One region of the Paenibacillus hamazuiensis genome, then DNA from elsewhere that is predicted to be linked to it. Evidence: riboswitches for the same ligand, from Rfam matches in the RefSeq annotation. Region 1 holds a riboswitch; each other region holds the start of a gene.
What was found. Region 1 has a riboswitch for cyclic di-GMP ahead of MYS68_RS33355 (EAL domain-containing protein). Riboswitches for the same ligand answer to the same signal wherever they lie in the genome.
Positions count from the first base shown of each region.

Region 2: linked by a shared signal. The riboswitch ahead of MYS68_RS30230 (PilZ domain-containing protein) and the one ahead of MYS68_RS33355 (EAL domain-containing protein) in region 1 are both predicted to bind cyclic di-GMP.
Region 3: linked by a shared signal. The riboswitch ahead of MYS68_RS05340 (hypothetical protein) and the one ahead of MYS68_RS33355 (EAL domain-containing protein) in region 1 are both predicted to bind cyclic di-GMP.

Region 1 covers NZ_JALRMO010000001.1:7,546,785-7,552,564, reverse strand. The annotation lists gene MYS68_RS33370 (GerAB/ArcD/ProY family transporter) at 1-822, shown strand, start outside; gene MYS68_RS33365 (GGDEF domain-containing protein) at 933-1,727, opposite strand; gene MYS68_RS33360 (hypothetical protein) at 1,724-2,077, opposite strand; gene MYS68_RS33355 (EAL domain-containing protein) at 2,123-2,839, opposite strand; cyclic di-GMP riboswitch class I at 2,917-3,000, opposite strand; gene MYS68_RS33350 (helix-turn-helix domain-containing protein) at 3,279-3,623, opposite strand; gene MYS68_RS33345 (hypothetical protein) at 3,809-4,126, shown strand; gene MYS68_RS33340 (Ger(x)C family spore germination protein) at 4,259-5,413, opposite strand; gene MYS68_RS33335 (spore germination protein) at 5,410-5,780, opposite strand, start outside.
Region 2 covers NZ_JALRMO010000001.1:6,895,282-6,901,061, forward strand. The annotation lists gene MYS68_RS30205 (sensor histidine kinase) at 1-423, shown strand, start outside; gene MYS68_RS30210 (response regulator transcription factor) at 426-2,048, shown strand; tRNA gene MYS68_RS30215 (tRNA-Pro) at 2,154-2,227, opposite strand; tRNA gene MYS68_RS30220 (tRNA-Arg) at 2,257-2,333, opposite strand; gene tadA (tRNA adenosine(34) deaminase TadA) at 2,419-2,946, opposite strand; cyclic di-GMP riboswitch class I at 3,139-3,230, shown strand; gene MYS68_RS30230 (PilZ domain-containing protein) at 3,339-4,052, shown strand; gene ychF (redox-regulated ATPase YchF) at 4,205-5,305, shown strand; gene prfA (peptide chain release factor 1) at 5,354-5,780, shown strand, end outside.
Region 3 covers NZ_JALRMO010000001.1:1,276,187-1,281,966, reverse strand. The annotation lists gene MYS68_RS05360 (THUMP domain-containing class I SAM-dependent RNA methyltransferase) at 1-1,127, shown strand, start outside; gene MYS68_RS05355 (nucleotidyltransferase family protein) at 1,249-2,100, opposite strand; gene MYS68_RS05350 (DHH family phosphoesterase) at 2,259-3,173, opposite strand; gene MYS68_RS05345 (DUF2935 domain-containing protein) at 3,343-4,146, opposite strand; gene MYS68_RS05340 (hypothetical protein) at 4,246-4,524, opposite strand; cyclic di-GMP riboswitch class I at 4,594-4,680, opposite strand; gene MYS68_RS05335 (esterase-like activity of phytase family protein) at 4,882-5,780, opposite strand, start outside.

The DNA of each region.
Region 1 (5,780 bases):
TTGTATTTAGGCGGCGTCATCGTGAGGGAATACGGCGAATTTGTAGTCGGAGCGTTTCTTGTCCAAACGCCGTTGCTGGTAGTATCCGGGAGCATGGTGCTTGTATGCGCCGTTGTAGTTCGCAGCGGCGTGGAAATCATTGCGAGATTCGCCGATCTATTTATTCCTGTTTTTGCGCTTCTTTTTCTGCTTCTGATCCTCCCCCTTCTTCCGGAGCTTCATATTCTGAAGATGCTGCCGATCATGGGAGAAGGTATCGGGCCTTCCCTCTCCGGTGCGGTTGTATTGCAAGCATGGTTCAGCGAATTTCTGACGGTGTCGTTTTTAATTCCATTTGCAAACCGTGCGGGAAAAGTGAAAAAAAGCATGGCGATCACTTTGCTGGCCGTCATTGTGACGCTTGTGTCATCCAACCTGGCAACGCTGTTGCTGTTGGGGGATATAACAGGAAACTATACCTATCCCTTTCTGATTGTCGCCAGATACATCAACCTGGCCGATTTCTTTACGCACCTGGAGTCGATTTTTATGGCCATTTGGGTATTGGGGGCGTTCGTTAAAATATGTGTTTTCTTTTATGTAAGCGTATTGGGCACTGCTCAATGGATGGAGCTCCGGGATTACCGTCCGATCGTACTCCCCGTAGGCTTCTTGCTGCTATTAATGAGCATATGGGTTGCGCCCAACCTGCAGGAATTGACGCACGCTTTATCGACTTCGATCATTTTTTCGGCGCTGACGGTATTGGTTTGCATTCCCGCGGCGTTGCTCGGTTTGGCCTGGTTCAGAAGACTTTGGGAGAAGAAAAATATACAGGATTGAACCATCCATAATAAAATAATAGCGCCAACCTTCTGTTCACGCTGAGGAAGCGTGTCAGAATGCTTGACGCTTTTTACGCTCCCAAGTTTAGCAAAAAGTCGAGTTTTCTATCATGCAAGAGATTTTTGCTTCAAAGAAGTGGATAGAAGACTGGCTCTGCTGATCAATTCTCGAAAAGGCAGCGAAAAAAAGTCAGGTACGAGATAGCCGTTTATGATTCCCACCGATGCGGATAATGTAACGTTATGAATGACGACGGGTTGGGACAGGGCAGTTTCTAATTGCAAGGCCTCGTGCTCATTCCGGCATGTAATCACAACAAACTCATCCCCTGCGTACCTGCATACGTAATCCTGTTCGCTCGTTAATGCACGCAAGCGATTGGAGAACTCGACAAGAAAATCGTCCCCTACCGGATGCCCGTGCAATTTGTTGATTTCACCGAAATTATTGAGATCAATAAAGAGCAAACGGAAATGTTGGCGACGGTTCAGAAAATGTTCGCCGATATGTTGGATATAAGGTGCGCGGTACAGTCCCGTTAGAGGGTCAACGAGCTGGTTCAGTTTGATTTGAAGCTTCTCGCGGGTCACGATCCCGAGTACCCGATCTTCATGGACGACAAGAAGTCGTTCAATGCGATGCCGCTCCATCAATTCCAACGCTTCCCAAGCAAATTGGTCAGGCGAAATGCTGATCGGGCTTGGGGTCATTGCGTCGGCTGCAATCCGATTGGGGTGGGAAGAGCGGATGTCCCGCGACGTAATAATTCCTACGATTGTCCCATGATCTGTGACGGCCAACGAACCGATTTCAAGTTCATTCATTACATCCGACACATGCTGGACGCTTCTTTCAGTTGAAACCGTATAGACGGGGGATGACATGAATTCCGCCACCTTCATTGTAACTCCACCTCCCGCTGAACCGATACCGAAATTTTCAGTTCGGAACGAAGCACCATGTTGTCGCTGATCAACCGGTCCGCTTCTTCCATTATGATTTGCATCAGCAAACGTTCGTCCAACATTTGAAGAAGGGAGTTCCGAATCAAGACCGCTTCAATTTTGGCGTGCTCCAGTTTAACGATTGTAAATTGTTCCGGCGATAGCGCCTGCGCCATTCGCTTTACCGCTTCCGGCCCGATCGGGGCTTTTTTTCCGATGATCAACAAATCCTGCATGGGCGGAACTTCAAACTCTGAAATTTTTAAAGAGAGCGTTGCTTTGCGGAAATAGTTCAGTTTATCCTGCATCCTGATTACTCCTTCGTGTTCGGGTGAGACTTCACGTTCAACCGTTTACGTTAACCGATTCGGTTTTCCGAATAAATAGCCTTGTCCCATCTTGATACCCAAAGACAGCGCGGTATCCAAATCCTCTTCTTTTTCGATTCCTTCCAGGATCAGATTGGCCTCGTTATTGCAGTACTCGGCAAACAGTGCGACAACTTTTTGTTTTTTCCTGGATGTACTCAAGTCAGAAGCAAAGAATCGGTCGATTTTGATAAAATCAGGCGAGACGTCCACAATATTTCGAAAAGAAGTTGTTCCATCTCCTACATCGTCCAGGGCTATCAGGAAATTCAGTTCACGCAGCAATCGGATGGCATCTCTGAAAGAAGCGCTTTTCCATAAGAGGCCCTCATAAATGGACTCGTTAATCTCAAATACGATTTGGTTTCTATATAGCTCGAATCGCTCGGCAAGGGAGTCGAGTAAGTCGATAAATAAAGGCGAGACCAAAGTTGAAGGGAATATGTTAATAAACAACAGGTTATGTTCACGTGAGCCCGGAAATTCAAAGTAGGCTGAAATCGCCTGGAAAATTGAAAAAGAATCGACTTCGAACAACTTGTTCTGCTCCATGGCGCGCTGAAATAAAAGATCCGGATTCATGTTGGAGTTACTGCGAATGAGGGCCTCGTAACCAAGGATTCTCTTTTCGGGAAACCCCAAGATGGGCTGGAACACATGATAAAAATCGTTTTGTACTATTAATTGTTCAATATTCGGCATCGAGGCTACTCCCTTTGCTGAGAATCAAAATAAGAAGCCACCCCGATCTGGGGCAGCTTTGAGCTCGGAAGCATCATTTCGGCAACCCAGCTACCATAGATATCATCCTTAGGCCTGAAGTTTTGCGCCCCCATTTTTCAATGGGTTTGCCGTTTCGTTTTTTATGATCCTGAAAGAAAGGGATCAGCCTGAGGACCTACGAATAGAACCTCCCCCTTTTGAATGAAGTTAGATCATTTACGACAAAATCCTTCTTTATACCCAATAATTCGCGCAAAAAGCGCCAACTCCTTCCAAACGGGTGTTCCTAAGAAACCGTATTTATCCAAAAAATCGGTAAAGACTTGCCATTTAACATAGAGAATCGCGGTAAATAAGCAGCAAGCGGTTGGTTCAGATCGTCCCAACCGCTTGCTTTTTTCATAGCTTGAATCACTTTTTACGAATCTTCGGTTGCCGGTTCCAACAGTTCCCGTAAAATACGATACGCTTGTCGCTGTTTGGCATCGTTGTGTTTGAGCAATAAGAGAATGCTGGCCCATAACCATCTTTTTTGTTGCAGATAGGACTCTTTCTCGTCGCTGAATAAATCGTATACGCTCATATGTAATGCCAAAGCAATTTTTTCAATCGTTTGAAGTTTGACGTTTTTTTCGCCGCGTTCAATCTGACCAAGATATGTCGCGGCCATGCCGATCGATTCGGCTAGTTTTTCCTGAGTCAAATTTTGCTCCAAGCGGTATAAGCGAATTTTTGCTCCGACTATTTGTGCAAAGGTAGACATAATGTCCCTCACAACCCCTCTCTATAGTAAAGTGTAGTCAAAGCAGTCGGAGGGATGGAGTACTCTTAAACTACAGTCTATTCAATTGATTGTACCTTGAAAATCTTTGCGATATAATTTTCCACGGAGTTTATTTTGTCACAAATTCCTTTAAGCCAATATTCGATAAAAAGGAGTCAGAAGTCATGCATCATTTCATGATCGCTGCGCAGACCGTATTGTATGGGAAGCGGCAGGAAATCGGCTTGAGCCATAATCAAGTGGTCCAGCTTTCCAAGGAGATTACAAGAATGACTCGACTATTGGAAAACGTAAGTCAACAGACTGAGAATGGAATGCGAGAAATAAGGGGGAGGGTTGCCACGAGGCTGCTTAGCAAGGAGCAACTGCTCGAATGTATAGCGACAGCTTGGAACATGGGACTTGAAGAAGAGTTTGTTGCTTTTTTGTTCAAGGAACTGCTATGGATGGAATCCGATACGAAATTGTCCGAAATGGAATAGGAGGTTGTCTTCAGAGAGAAAGCTTGATGGATGTAAAATGGTTACGGCATTGCTGCCGACGTGGAAGCGCGATTGATCGGATGTATCAATCGCGCCGCGAATCCATCATTTGAAAATCGGAATTTTCAACATCTAGGCTTGACTGGGCTTTAACTTGTACCTCCCCGTATTGGTCAGTTGAACATGGATTCGTATGTTTCGTAAAGAATCCTCATGCAGCACAAAATGATTTTCGTCTTCAATCCGGTGCCATACCGTGGGATAGCGTCGAAACAACGACTCGCCGAGACTATAAACATCGACCTTTCGCTCAAAACCCTTCCGGTAAGTATGGCGGATTTGTTCTTCAATCTTTCGTTCGGCCAAGTCGATCAATTCTTTCTCGGACATTTCCTGATGCAATTCGTTAATGCCTGCTTTTACCGTCAGCTCGACGTCAAAATAAACGCGAAGATCTTGAACCGACGGCCTGATGCGCACTTTTGGCTTCTCCATGACCAAAACAGCCGCTAACGATTTTCCGCGTTCGAGAGAAAGCGGCACGCGAACTGTTTTTTTATGCAGCCAGGGCAATCCATGCAAATCGTCCGGATCCAATTCTCCATGGTACCGATTGTTCCAAAACACGGTTATACCTGCATATTCCAAAAATGGATGCGTTTTTCTGCTAACTTCCCACTGATTCTTCTCGATACGCAGAGAAGGCAAGTAAGTCATGCGCGCAGCTTCTTTCAGCGTCATAACAAATTGATACAGCCTGATTGGCGGGATGATCGACCGTTGCCGATACGGTTCCTCCGGGCTATGCAAAATGGACATCATCGGGGACTCATTAAAGAAAGGAGTCGAGTTGAAAATATTTTCAATTGATTCTTTGGTACTAAAAACCCAAACCAAATAGCGGATTTCCCTGTAACGGTTCAGCAAATCCATTACATCCTGAAATTTGTTCTGTTTCAAAATAGGTTCGCTGAACACGAGCGCGGAAACATGCCCCCAAAACACTCTTTGTTGCGACGTCTCATATAAATGGTTTACCGCTTCCGTAAACGATGCGCCCGTTCCTTTCCCCACCCATACAGGCGCTTCTTTTGCTTTTTGCTGGCCTTCCAGCTTGGCGACGCTGGAAAAATCAATCAGTTGCAAATACACAATGTACTTTCCGTCGTCATAATCAAACCCGATAGCCGTTACATAACTGATATTTTGAATTTCCTTCATATTCCAGCAACCGGTCGTGATAACGAGCAGAACAATCAAGATTCCTGTTAATTTCACGCCTTTCATTTTGACTGTTCTCCCTGGTTCGTATCGTCAATCGGATGAAGCATCTTCGGACGCTTTCGCTTCCATGCCATTGGTAACCGAAACAATGCATGCGGCAAGTCTCTGAAATACGGAGGTGACATCGGAGCCAGATACGGGACCCCGAAAGATTGGAGAGACGCCAGCAAAACCAGCAATAAAAATACGCCCACAAAAAAACCATATAAACCGAAAATGCAAGAAAATATAAACAATACGATTCTCAGTATGCTTACTGCACCTCCTAACGCTTGATTGGTAAGCGTTGCGCCGAATACATGCGTAATCGCGCCGATGATCACGATGCCAGGCGACAAAATTCCGGCCCGAATGGCTGCGTCGCCCAAGA
Region 2 (5,780 bases), 650 kb from region 1:
CAGAATTTGCGGATGGAACGGTTCCATTACGAAATCGATATCCCGGACTCGATGCTGGAAACCCCAATTCCCCGTCTGCTCATACAGCCGATCGTCGAAAACGCGATTATTCACGGCATAGGCAACATCGAGGGATACGGAATTATTTCCATCGAAGGCAAGGAAACCGACAGCGATTACAAAATCATGATCGATGATAACGGCAACGGATTGTCCGAAGAAAAGGCGGCGGAGCTGCTCGATCGGATATCCCGGCCGCTCGACGGCGAATCCGGCTGTGGACTTTGGAACGTGCATCAACGGCTGCAGCTTCAGTTTAACAAGCAGGAAGGGCTTCAATTCGCGGCCTCGCCGCTAGGAGGACTGCGCGTCATCGTTTCATGGGGAAAAACAATTGCGTCTGACAGCGATCGGAGGGAGTAACGATGCTCACGTTATTAATCGTAGACGATGAGAGCAGCGTGGTAGAGACATTGGCCGTTGCGATTCCGTGGGCACAAATGGGCATCGAAGCGGTATACAAAGCGTTCTCCGCGAAGGAAGCGATAGATATTCTCAGCACGAACCCGGTCAATATCGTCATAACCGATATCAATATGCCGGTGACGTCAGGCCTCGATTTGGTCGGTACCATTCAAGCCAGATGGAAGCGGACCAGGTGCATATTGCTGTCCGGTCACGCGGAATTCGAATATGCGCAGATCGGCATTCAAAATCAAATCAGCGGGTATTTGCTGAAGCCGGTCAGCGACGAGGAACTGATGGCTTGCGTGAGCAAGGTCACCGCCGAAATCGAACGGGAAACCTCGCAGAACGATGCCTATGAACGGGCGATGAAGGTGCTTAGGGATCACCTCCCCCGGCTGAAGGGCGAGTTTCTGCACGATTTGCTGCAGGGGAAAAGATTGCCGGAGGAAGCGCTGCAAGAGAAGCTCAAGCTGCTTGAATTGCCGCTATCCGCCGGGAGCGATATATTGATGGCGCTTGTACGCTTTAAGGAAGATTTCAACGATTACAATCCTTTTGAAATGTCGCTGATGGAATTTGCCGTCGGAAATATGGCGGAGGAAACATTCGGGGAGCATTTCGAGGTTTGGCAGTGTAAGGACGTTCACGAATATTTGGTTCTTGTTCTTATTCCCAAGGATGGCAGTATGCATAATGGTGACAACGCACTTGTGGAACAAACCGCGAACCAATTTCAAGCGAATGTGCAGCAATATTTGAAAAAACGAATCTCCGTACTTGTCGGGCAGTGGGGAACGTTTCCGGGATCGCTGACGAATTTGTACAATAACCTGCTTCTCGTGTTCCGAACCCGATTCGGGTCGGAGCAAAGCCTTCCTCTGTATATGATGAGCAGCTCCGATACCGTCGAGATCCAGATGCTGAGCAGGCTTTACGAGCCTCCTACTCTGATGCATCTACTCGAAGCGGGGCATTGGGAAGCTGTCGAGAATAAGCTGGAAGCTGCCCTGGATGAATTGGAGCAGCAATGGGCCGAATCATCCGAGCATATTACGGAAGCGTTCTTCTTTATATTCTCTTCGTTTTCCTTCATCGCTCATAAAAACGGGAAGAAACTTGCGGATATCATCGACGATGAATACGTGAAAGGGAAGGGTTTAACCCCGTCGACGACCGTCAAGCATTTGCGGGAATGGGTTCGCAGTGTGTACGGCAAGTTTCATGCCAGCGCCTTGCAGGAGTCAAGGACGGCCAGAACGAACATTGTGAAGGAAGCGCAAAAATATATATTGGCTCATTTGTCGCAAAATATTTCCTTGCAGGAAATTTCCGACCAATTGAGGCTGCACCCTGCATACCTGTCCCGGGTTTATAAGCTCGAAACCGGAGAAAACATAAGCGAATATATAACCAGGCTCAAATTGGAAAAATCCGCACAGCTGCTGACGCTGAGCACGATGAAAATATATGAGATTTCCATAGAGGTCGGATACCAAAACCCGAATTATTTCAACAAAGTGTTTAAAAAGCATTTTGGGCTTACCCCTCAGGAATACCGGACCGCTAAAGCGCAGTCGTAGAGGCTGAATGTATCCATACAGATGTAAAGCAAAATAAAAAATACAAATTTTATTAAAATAAAAAAATCGCGGTCATATGACCGCGATTGCTTGTCTTGAAAAGTATCGAGACGACAGGATTTGAACCTGCGACCTCTTGGTCCCGAACCAAGCGCTCTACCAAGCTGAGCCACGTCTCGAAGATTTGAAAAGCATATAGCGAGCTGCATGGCGCGCCCGATACGATTCGAACGTACGACCTGCAGTTTAGGAAACTGTCGCTCTATCCTGCTGAGCTACGGGCGCGCAGCGAAATTAATAATATCACATCATAAAGAGATTGTAAAGATCTTTTATGGGCGTTGGCACCATTTACATGCCGTCTGCGGAATCACGGGATGTTCTTCCCGCGAAGCCGGCGAAAAAATTGCGTCAGCATGGAGCTGCATTCTTCCTGCAAAATCCCGCTTATGACTTCCGTACGATGGTTGAACCTTTCCTCCTGCAGCAAATTCATAAGCGTTCCTGCGCAGCCGGCCTTCGGGTCCGGAGTTCCGTAAATCACTTGACTGATTCGGGATTGCACGATCGCGCCGGCACACATCGGGCAAGGCTCAAGCGTAACGTACAGCCTGCAATCCGTCAGCCGCCAGGCCTTAAGGTATTCGCTGGCTTCGCGAATCGCCAGCAGCTCTGCATGGGCAAGTGGGTCCGCGGCGGTTTCCCGCAAATTATGGCCGCGCCCGATGATTTGATCGTTCCAAACGATAACCGCGCCTATGGGCACCTCTTGTTTTTCTTCCGCCAAACGAGCTTCCTTTATAGCTTCCCTCATGTACATTTCATGTGTATGTATCTGCAAAACGGCACCTCTGGACGCATAGTGGATACGAAACGAACATGCATTCGTTGTTAACATGTTGTGGATAACCCTGTGGATAAACGGCGGATTATTCACATTTTATTGTAGGGGATTGTGGGTAGAATCTCAAGCAACGAAACTGTATCCGGTCATTATGAAAACAATGTAAATTGTTTGAAAACCTATTGAAAACGGATTTTTTTCTCGATATACTGAGTCTATATTCATAGGAACAATTACCTATATAGATACCGATAATAGCAAACTTGCCGAAAGGCAAGGACGCAAAGTCAAAGGGTCTAAGGTTCCAATTGAGGAGCGATGACAGCCTGGCTGCCGGGTTAACGTGTGCTGTATGCTCGTACTGTACATGAGGCGGTGCAAAGCTGTCTTCGGCGATTCCGGAGGCGGCTTTTTTCCTATATCGATAAGGAAGGGTGGTTTTGGTAATGAGGTCGATGCCTGCGTTCAGAAAAAAAGCCCAATTTGAGTTTGCCCCGGAAAAATATCAAAGTCCGGCTGGAATTTTGCTGAACAGCCGAACGGTGGTAGAGAAAAACGATTATGTGTCCACAGGAGTATTGTCGTACGCCGAAGGCGATATTCTTGAAGTTGAACTGAACAACTATAACGTATTCGAGCTTGGGGACAGCGTCAAATTAACCGTTTATTCGCCGGGCGGAATTTACATGTTCGGTTCGACCGTCGTTGCCAAAGACCATGGAGCCTTAATGTTCATCAATCCGCCGAGCAATCAGAAACGTTTTGCCGAAAAAAGGGACCATCCCCGCGTTCCGGTATCGCAGGAAGGCCGCATCCGCTCGCTGATTTCTCCCGAGCCGTCCGCTGGCGGTCTACATGAAGACATTATGCTGAATATTGAGAATATCAGTGTAAGCGGTCTTGGATTTACGGTGGGGCACGAGGTGCAATTGGACCCGCAGATGCGAATTGAAATCGAGATGGACCTCGGAATGCCGATTCCGTGCATTGCCGAAATTATCCGCAAGGAACCGTCTCAGGGCGGTGTTTATTATGGCGCCAAATACGTCGAATTAAGCGGGGACAAAGCGAATTCGCTCAGGGCATTTGTGCTGAAAAAGCAGGTGGAGACGCATTTCAGCAAGAAAAAGGAAGCTCAGGCCAAACGTATGTTCAAGTAACTTATTTGCAAGCTCCGCATACCGTTGATTCGGGTGGCGGGGCTTTTTTAACGCACCTGGAAAGGAAATGGATAGATTTATTGTGAAAAGAGAAGAGCAAATGTATAATAGTTGTGTTTGACGTTATTGAAACTTGAGGAGTTGTTAAATATATGGGGCTTTCATGTGGTATTGTCGGACTTCCCAACGTGGGCAAATCGACGTTGTTTAATGCGATTACGCAGGCGGGGGCGGAGTCGGCCAACTATCCTTTCTGTACGATAGATCCGAACGTAGGCGTCGTTGAGGTGCCGGACGAGCGGCTGCAAAAGCTGGCCGACATCGTCACGCCGAACCGCATCGTGCCGACGGCGTTCGAGTTTGTAGATATTGCCGGGCTCGTGAAGGGCGCAAGCAAGGGCGAGGGGCTTGGCAACAAATTTCTCGCGCACATCCGCGAGGTGGACGCCATCGTGCATGTGGTGCGGTGCTTCCAGGATGAGAATATCACGCACGTCTCCGGCAAGGTCGATCCGATCAGCGATATCGAGACGATCAATCTGGAGCTGATTTTGGCGGATATCGAATCCGTTGAAAAGCGTATTGAGCGTTCGCGGAAAAATATGAAGGGCGGCGACAAAAAATACGCTCAGGAAGTGGAATGTCTGGACCGTATCAAAGAGGCGCTCTATAACGACAAGCCGGCGCGCAGCGTCGAGTTGGACGACGAAGAGAAGCTGCTCCTCCGCGATCTGCATCTGATCACGATGAAGCCGGTGCTGTATGCGGCGAACGTCAGCGAAGCGGAAGTGGCGAATGCGGACGGTAATCCGTATGTGCAGAAGGTGCGCGAATACGCGGCGCAGGAAGGCGCCGAGGTCGTTCCGATCAGCGCCAAGGTGGAGGCGGAAATCGCCGAGCTGGAAGGCGAAGACAAGGAGATGTTCCTGGAGGAGCTCGGCATTCAGGAATCCGGCCTCAACCGGCTCATCCGCGCGGCATACAAGCTGCTCGGATTGTACACGTATTTTACGGCCGGAGTACAGGAAGTGCGCGCTTGGACGATCCGCAAAGGCATGAAAGCTCCTCAGGCGGCAGGCGTCATCCATACCGATTTCGAACGCGGCTTTATCCGTGCGGAAGTGGTCGGCTACGAGGATCTGGTCGGAAGCGGTTCGATGAACGCGGCCAAAGAAAAAGGTTTGCTCCGTCTGGAAGGCAAGGAATACGTCGTGCAGGACGGAGATGTCATGCACTTCCGTTTTAACGTTTAACGGATCATGTATAATATATATAGAATGAGCAACAGGAGGTGAATCCACATGTTGGATAAATTGCAGGCATTGGCCGACCGATATGAAAAGCTGAGCGAACTTCTGTGCGATCCGGATGTAGCGAGCGATCCGAAGCGGCTGCGCGAGTATTCGAAGGAGCAGTCGGATATGCAGGAAGCATACGAAGCTTATACCGAATATAAAAGCGTCGTGCAGCAGCTGGATGCGGCGAAAGAGATGCTAGGCGAGAAGCTCGACGACGAGATGCGCGAGATGGTGAAGATGGAGCTTGACGAGTTGTCCGAACGCAAGCAGCAGCTGGAGGACCGGCTTCACATTCTGATGCTGCCGAAAGACCCGAACGACGACAAAAACGTCATTGTGGAGATCCGCGGCGCGGCGGGCGGAGACGAGGCGGCGCTGTTCGCGGCCGATCTGTACCGCATGTATACGAAATATGCCGATTCCCAAGGCT
Region 3 (5,780 bases), 6.3 Mb from region 1:
TCGAAGCGATTGTCGCCGACGAAATCCGGCAGCTCGGATACGATGACGTGACCGTGGAAAACGGCCGCGTCACGTTCGCCGGCGACGAACTTGCCATCTGCAGAGCCAATCTGTGGCTGCGCACCGCCGACCGGGTGCTTATTAAAATGGGCGAATTCGCTGCCCGCACGTTTGACGAGCTGTTCGAAGGAACGAAGGCGCTCCCTTGGCCCGACTGGATTCCCGAGGACGCCGAATTTCCGGTTGACGGCCGTTCGCACAAATCGCAGCTGTCGAGCGTCCCCGCCTGCCAAGGGATCGTCAAGAAAGCGATCGTCGAAAAAATGAAGACGAACTATCATACCGAATGGTTCGAGGAACGGGGACCGCGCTACCGCATCGAAGTGTCGCTTCTGAAGGATATCGCCACATTGACGCTGGATACGACGGGCGTCGGACTGCATAAACGCGGCTACCGCAAGCTGATCACCGAAGCGCCGCTTAAGGAAACGATGGCCGCCGCCATCGTGCTGCTCAGCAAATGGCGGGCGGAGCGCCCGTTCTACGATCCGTTTTGCGGCTCCGGCACGCTGCCGATCGAGGCGGCTATGATCGGCTGGAACATCGCGCCCGGGCTGCGCCGCAGCTTCGCCGCCGAGGATTGGCCGGCGGTGCCGGAGAAGCTGTGGCGCGAGGCGCGCGACGAAGCCTACGATCTCCTGCGGGATGACGTCCCGCTGGAGATCACCGGCAGCGACATCGATCCAGCCGCGATCGATGTCGCCCTCGCCGCCGCGAAGGCGGCCGGGCTCGCAAGCGAGCTGCGCTTCCGCACCGAGCCCGTGGCGAAGATACGCCCGAGCGGCGACTACGGCTGCCTGATCACCAATCCGCCGTACGGCGAGCGGCTCGGCGATCAGCAGGAGGTCGAGCGGGCGCTTCGTCAGCTCGGCGGCATCACAGCGGCGATGCCGACCTGGAGCGTGTTCGTTCTGTCGCCAAGCCGGCAGCTCGAACACTATATGGGCCGCCCCGCGTCGCGCAAGCGCAAGCTGTACAACGGCCGGATCGAATGCCAGCTGTATCAATACTGGGCTGCCGGCGGCGTGTACAGCGTCGCGAAGAAATCGCCGGAGCCGAAGCTATGATGAACGTTTCATCATAGCCTTTTTTTCATGAGAATAAGCACATCACCGCCTTGATGCCCCCGCCGTAAACTCATCGCTGAAGACGCGGGCATCTCCGTTTAATTTAAAGCGATTGTACCGTTTAGCTCGACAGCCTGTTGTTTTTTACCAGCAGATCCGTTTCATGAACCAAATCGTTTAACATGTTTAAGGCCTTCTCCAAGCCGATTTGATCTTCTGCAAGTAAGGTCATGACGTCATTTATTGTATTGGAGTAGCTGCCTGGGACCATGCTGAATGAATCGGCGATGGCGGCAGCTCCTTTTTCGTTCATCCAGTAAGTTTCGTTAAGCGCAAACAAAACTTGATTCAGGCACGAGACTGACCTGAAACAACATCCGGCGATGTAAGATAAATCTTTTTTATATATCGCTTTTTTCCCGATCTCGAGAGAAAACGCCGCTTCCCATAAAAATTTTTGAATGATCGCTTTTTGCAAAAGGTGCGGATACGGTTTTGTTTTGGCTTTCATTTCCTCGATAACACCTGACGGATCCCATAACACCTTGCATAGCGCGATTTCAGCTAAATAAACGGCATTGGTAAATCCATGAGGATGCCCCGGCTGGTAGTCGATTGTGACCTCCCCCATAAGGCATTGGTCCATGACTTTGGACACTTTATTTAGATCGCGGTATATAAAATCGACCGGTGTTTGGTTCACTTGAAGCCAACCGCCGCCATTTATCCACGGTCCCCAGCCACCGATTTCCGTAATTAAGCCGTCCCTGCTATCGTCGTCCAAGCTGGAAGCCGCTCGGCGAAGTTGGGCAATGTCCAACCCGCTGCCCGGGCTATAATAAATTCCAATATCGATATCGGATTTGGGATTTTCAGTCCCCCTGGCTCTTGAACCGCCAAGAACCAGAGCCTGTACACCGCCGATTTGCTTAAGATTTTCGACAATTTTTGAAATAATATGTTGCACATCCATACCGCTCACTCCTTACCGAATATGACCATGAAAGATGCGTCGAGCATTCAAAACGTATATTTGTATTACTTACCATTCCTTATAATATACATTTATTCAAAAAAGCCGCCGGACCTGCGCCCCGAGGCGCAATTCCGAACGGCTTATCTTCCTTGTGATTATCCGTTTTGCTTCATCGTATCGACCAGCTTTTGCAGCACTTCGGCCGCTTGCTCGTACGGCACCTGGCAGGTGCCGGCCGCCTTATGGCCGCCCCCGCCGTTAGTCAGCATCAAAGCGCCCACGTCGGTCTTCGATGTCCGGTTGACGATGCTGTGCCCGCAAGCGAACACGCAGTTTTGTTTGTTCCGGCCGTCGACGATCCAAATGGAAATGTTTTGTTCCGGGTACAAAGCGTAAACCATGAAGCGGTTGCCCGGATAAATCGGGTCCACATCGCGCAGATCGGTAATGATCACATTGCCGTCCACCCGCGTATATTTGGCAAGCATTTCGCGGTATTCCTTGTCCAGCTCGAAATAACGCTTCACGCGCTCCTGAACGTCAGGCAGCTGCATGATCTCTTCGATCGACATCGTCGCGCAATGATCGACGAGTTCCTCCATCAGCTGATAATTGCTGATCCGGTAATCGCGGTAACGCCCCAAGCCGGTGCGGGCGTCCATTATAAAGGAAAGAAGGTCCCAACCCTTCGGATTCAAAATGTCCTCTCTGGAAAACTGTGCGGAATCCGCTTTATCGACGCCTTCCATGATGCTGTCGATATCGCCGAACTTTTCCTTTCCCCCGTAGTAATCATAGACGACGCGGGCAGCGCTCGGAGCGACGCGCACCTCGCCTTTCACGCCAGCCTGTTCGGCGGTTCGCTCGATCTCGCTCGAATGATGATCGAACCAGAGGCCACAGCCCGGTACGTAAGGCACATTCGCCAAAATATCGTTTTCCGTAACCTCAATCAATCCATCCTGCACATCTTTCGGATGGACGAATTTCATCTCGTCGATCATACCCAGTTTCTTGAACAGCATGGCGCATACAAGGCCGTCGAAATCCGAACGTGTAATCAATCGCATGTTGGCTCCCCCTCTTAGTTCCGCGGTACTATGTAATTTCATACTTCTTAATTATAAAGGCATGCCGGTTCATGCGACAATAAAATTTTACTAAATTTTAGGCTTCACTATTTTAAAAAAAACAGTCCCGGACCTGTATTGTCCGGGACGGTGCGATACGAAAAACGGACTACTCCACTCTCGGCTTGCCTGGGTCGCATGCAGGAGCCTTGATCTCCGATACCAGAGACAGCTTCGTCAAGTAATAACATTCTTCGCGGTACATATGGTCGGCCATGAGCGGCGATAAAGTGCCGAGCAGTTCGAGCTTCAAATCCATTTCCTCCAGCTCGCCAAGGAATTGCATGAACAACACCATCTCCAGCTCCACTTCCTTATTGAACCGGGATAAGGCGGGAAACTTGCCAATCTGCGCCCGCAAATATCCGGCAAGCTCCACCGCTTTGAAATAAAAGTCCTGGAAATGCTTCTCGAATGTTTGGCTCATCTCAATAAGCCGCTTCTCCGTAAAATCGAGGCTGCCGGCAATCGAAGCCGCATGACCGACTGCGTCGACCAGCCATACGATATGGTGGTGGGTTTCATGATATAAGGGCGGTAGTTCTCCGGCAACAAGAGCACCGAGAACGCGCAAATACTCCTCTACCTCGTTGACCATATGGTTGACAAACGTAGGCGGCAAGTTAAAATCAAATTGCTCCGTCAAATGGCGGCGCAGCAAATGGAGCTTGAAGGCGCGAATTTCTCCAGCCTTCTCATAGGCCGCCCTGTTTAGCCTGGCTATGTCCGGCGCCGAACCCCGCGCCGCTTCAAGCAGCCTGTCGAACGCTTCGATAAAGCCGGCGGCCCGGGCCGCCTCCGCCTGCTCTTTGACCGGCAGGGCGTTCAGAATGAAACGGGCATGGTCGCCGAGCACTTGCAGCCAAAAACGGTGTTCAAACAATGCGGATTCCAAATAAGCGGTTTGGTCCACGATTTTTCCTCCCAGATTAGGCTTTCTGAACGTATAGCACATTGTATGTGCATTCGCCCAGATAAGTGCCTTACCGGGGGATTACTTTATTTCTTCAAATTAAACCAGATGAGGCTGGGCCAGTCTTTCCTGCAAATAGCCGAACAACTTCAGAAAAAAATCGTGCCCCCGGTCCAAACGTACCGACAGCTTCACCTCGCCCTTCCAATAGATAGTGCATATGAAATGACTTTTACCGATCACCATTTCAAGGTCCCAGCACCTCTCGCGCAGCGGATATACTTCACAATTGATCGTGAGCTGCGGGCCCTCGTCGGAAGGAACGATTCCTATTTCGTCAGAACCCACCTTGGTATATACCGTTTGTTCGAACTGCATGTCCTCATCTCCCTCAAAAATATCATGCATCAACCAAATAAACCGGAGAGGGTCATGCAGCCCTCATCCTTCGGTAGCTGGCTGGCTTTGCGCAGATGCACTTTAGCCCCTGTAGCTTTGCGACGCTGATTTTCATCAGTTCTGCCGTTATCGGGATGACGCGAATGTTGTCGTACTTTGTAAACTTTTCTCCATAATTAGAATAAGGGATGAGGCAGGAAATTGGGATATTTCCAATTACCTATTTTATAAAAAATCAACAGAGCCGAAAGACCCAATTTAATCATCTGGACAGGTAAAAAGGAGAACCCGTGAGCCGGATTCTCCTTGAGACCCTACCATATGCATGCCGCAACTTTATTCATACAGATCTTCGTTCACCTGAATGACGTACATTTGCGTCGGTACATTTTTCACTTGAAGTTTGCCATTGTCGTCGTAACCGTTCACACCGTAATCGTTATCGTTAACAAATGCGATCGTATTTTTATCGATTACCGCAAGCCCTTCGATTTTCTCGTAAGGATAACCGAGCTTCGCGATATCGACAACCAGCTCTTTCGCTACCGGCACGATCCCCTGCTCTTTGAGCTGATCGGCGGAAAGCTTTTCGAAATCCTTTTCACTCGTTTCCGTGCCGAGCAGGTTCGTCGCCTTGGAGAAATCGGCTTTATAAATGCGCTTGAGCTGGACATCCGCTCCGGAATTTTTGTCGCGCTCGTCGACAAGCAGCACGTCGGCAGATACAGCGGCCAGATCGCTGATGACGACATCCTTCTGCGCGACTTTGGCGAACATTCCGGCATTTTCCGCGATGTATAAGTATTCGCCGACCGGTTTTTTGGTCGCCAGATCGATTTTCAAGATGCGTAGGTTACGCGATGCTTCCCCGGTTTTCTTGTCCGGATTGGCGAGCGGGCTTTGGATCGACGTGTACAAATATTTGCCGTCCGGAGTGATGGTGACGCCTTCGAAGCCGCGGTTCGATATCCGCTTGGCATAGACGGCGGGCAATGTATCGAAAATTTCCGTCTGTGCGCCGGCTTTGACCAAAGCGTCCTTCATCCCCTGCGGCACGTAGCGGCCGACGATCGTACCGTCACGTTTTACCTGCAAAATCGAAGGGCGGTATTCGTCGGACAGCCAGAACGTGTCGTCGGCAGGACTATATGCAATGCCTTCCAGATCGAGCCCGTCCGGATCGTAAGCAAGCTGCTTGGAGCCGGTGATGTCGTACGGAACCTCGTCCGGTCCTT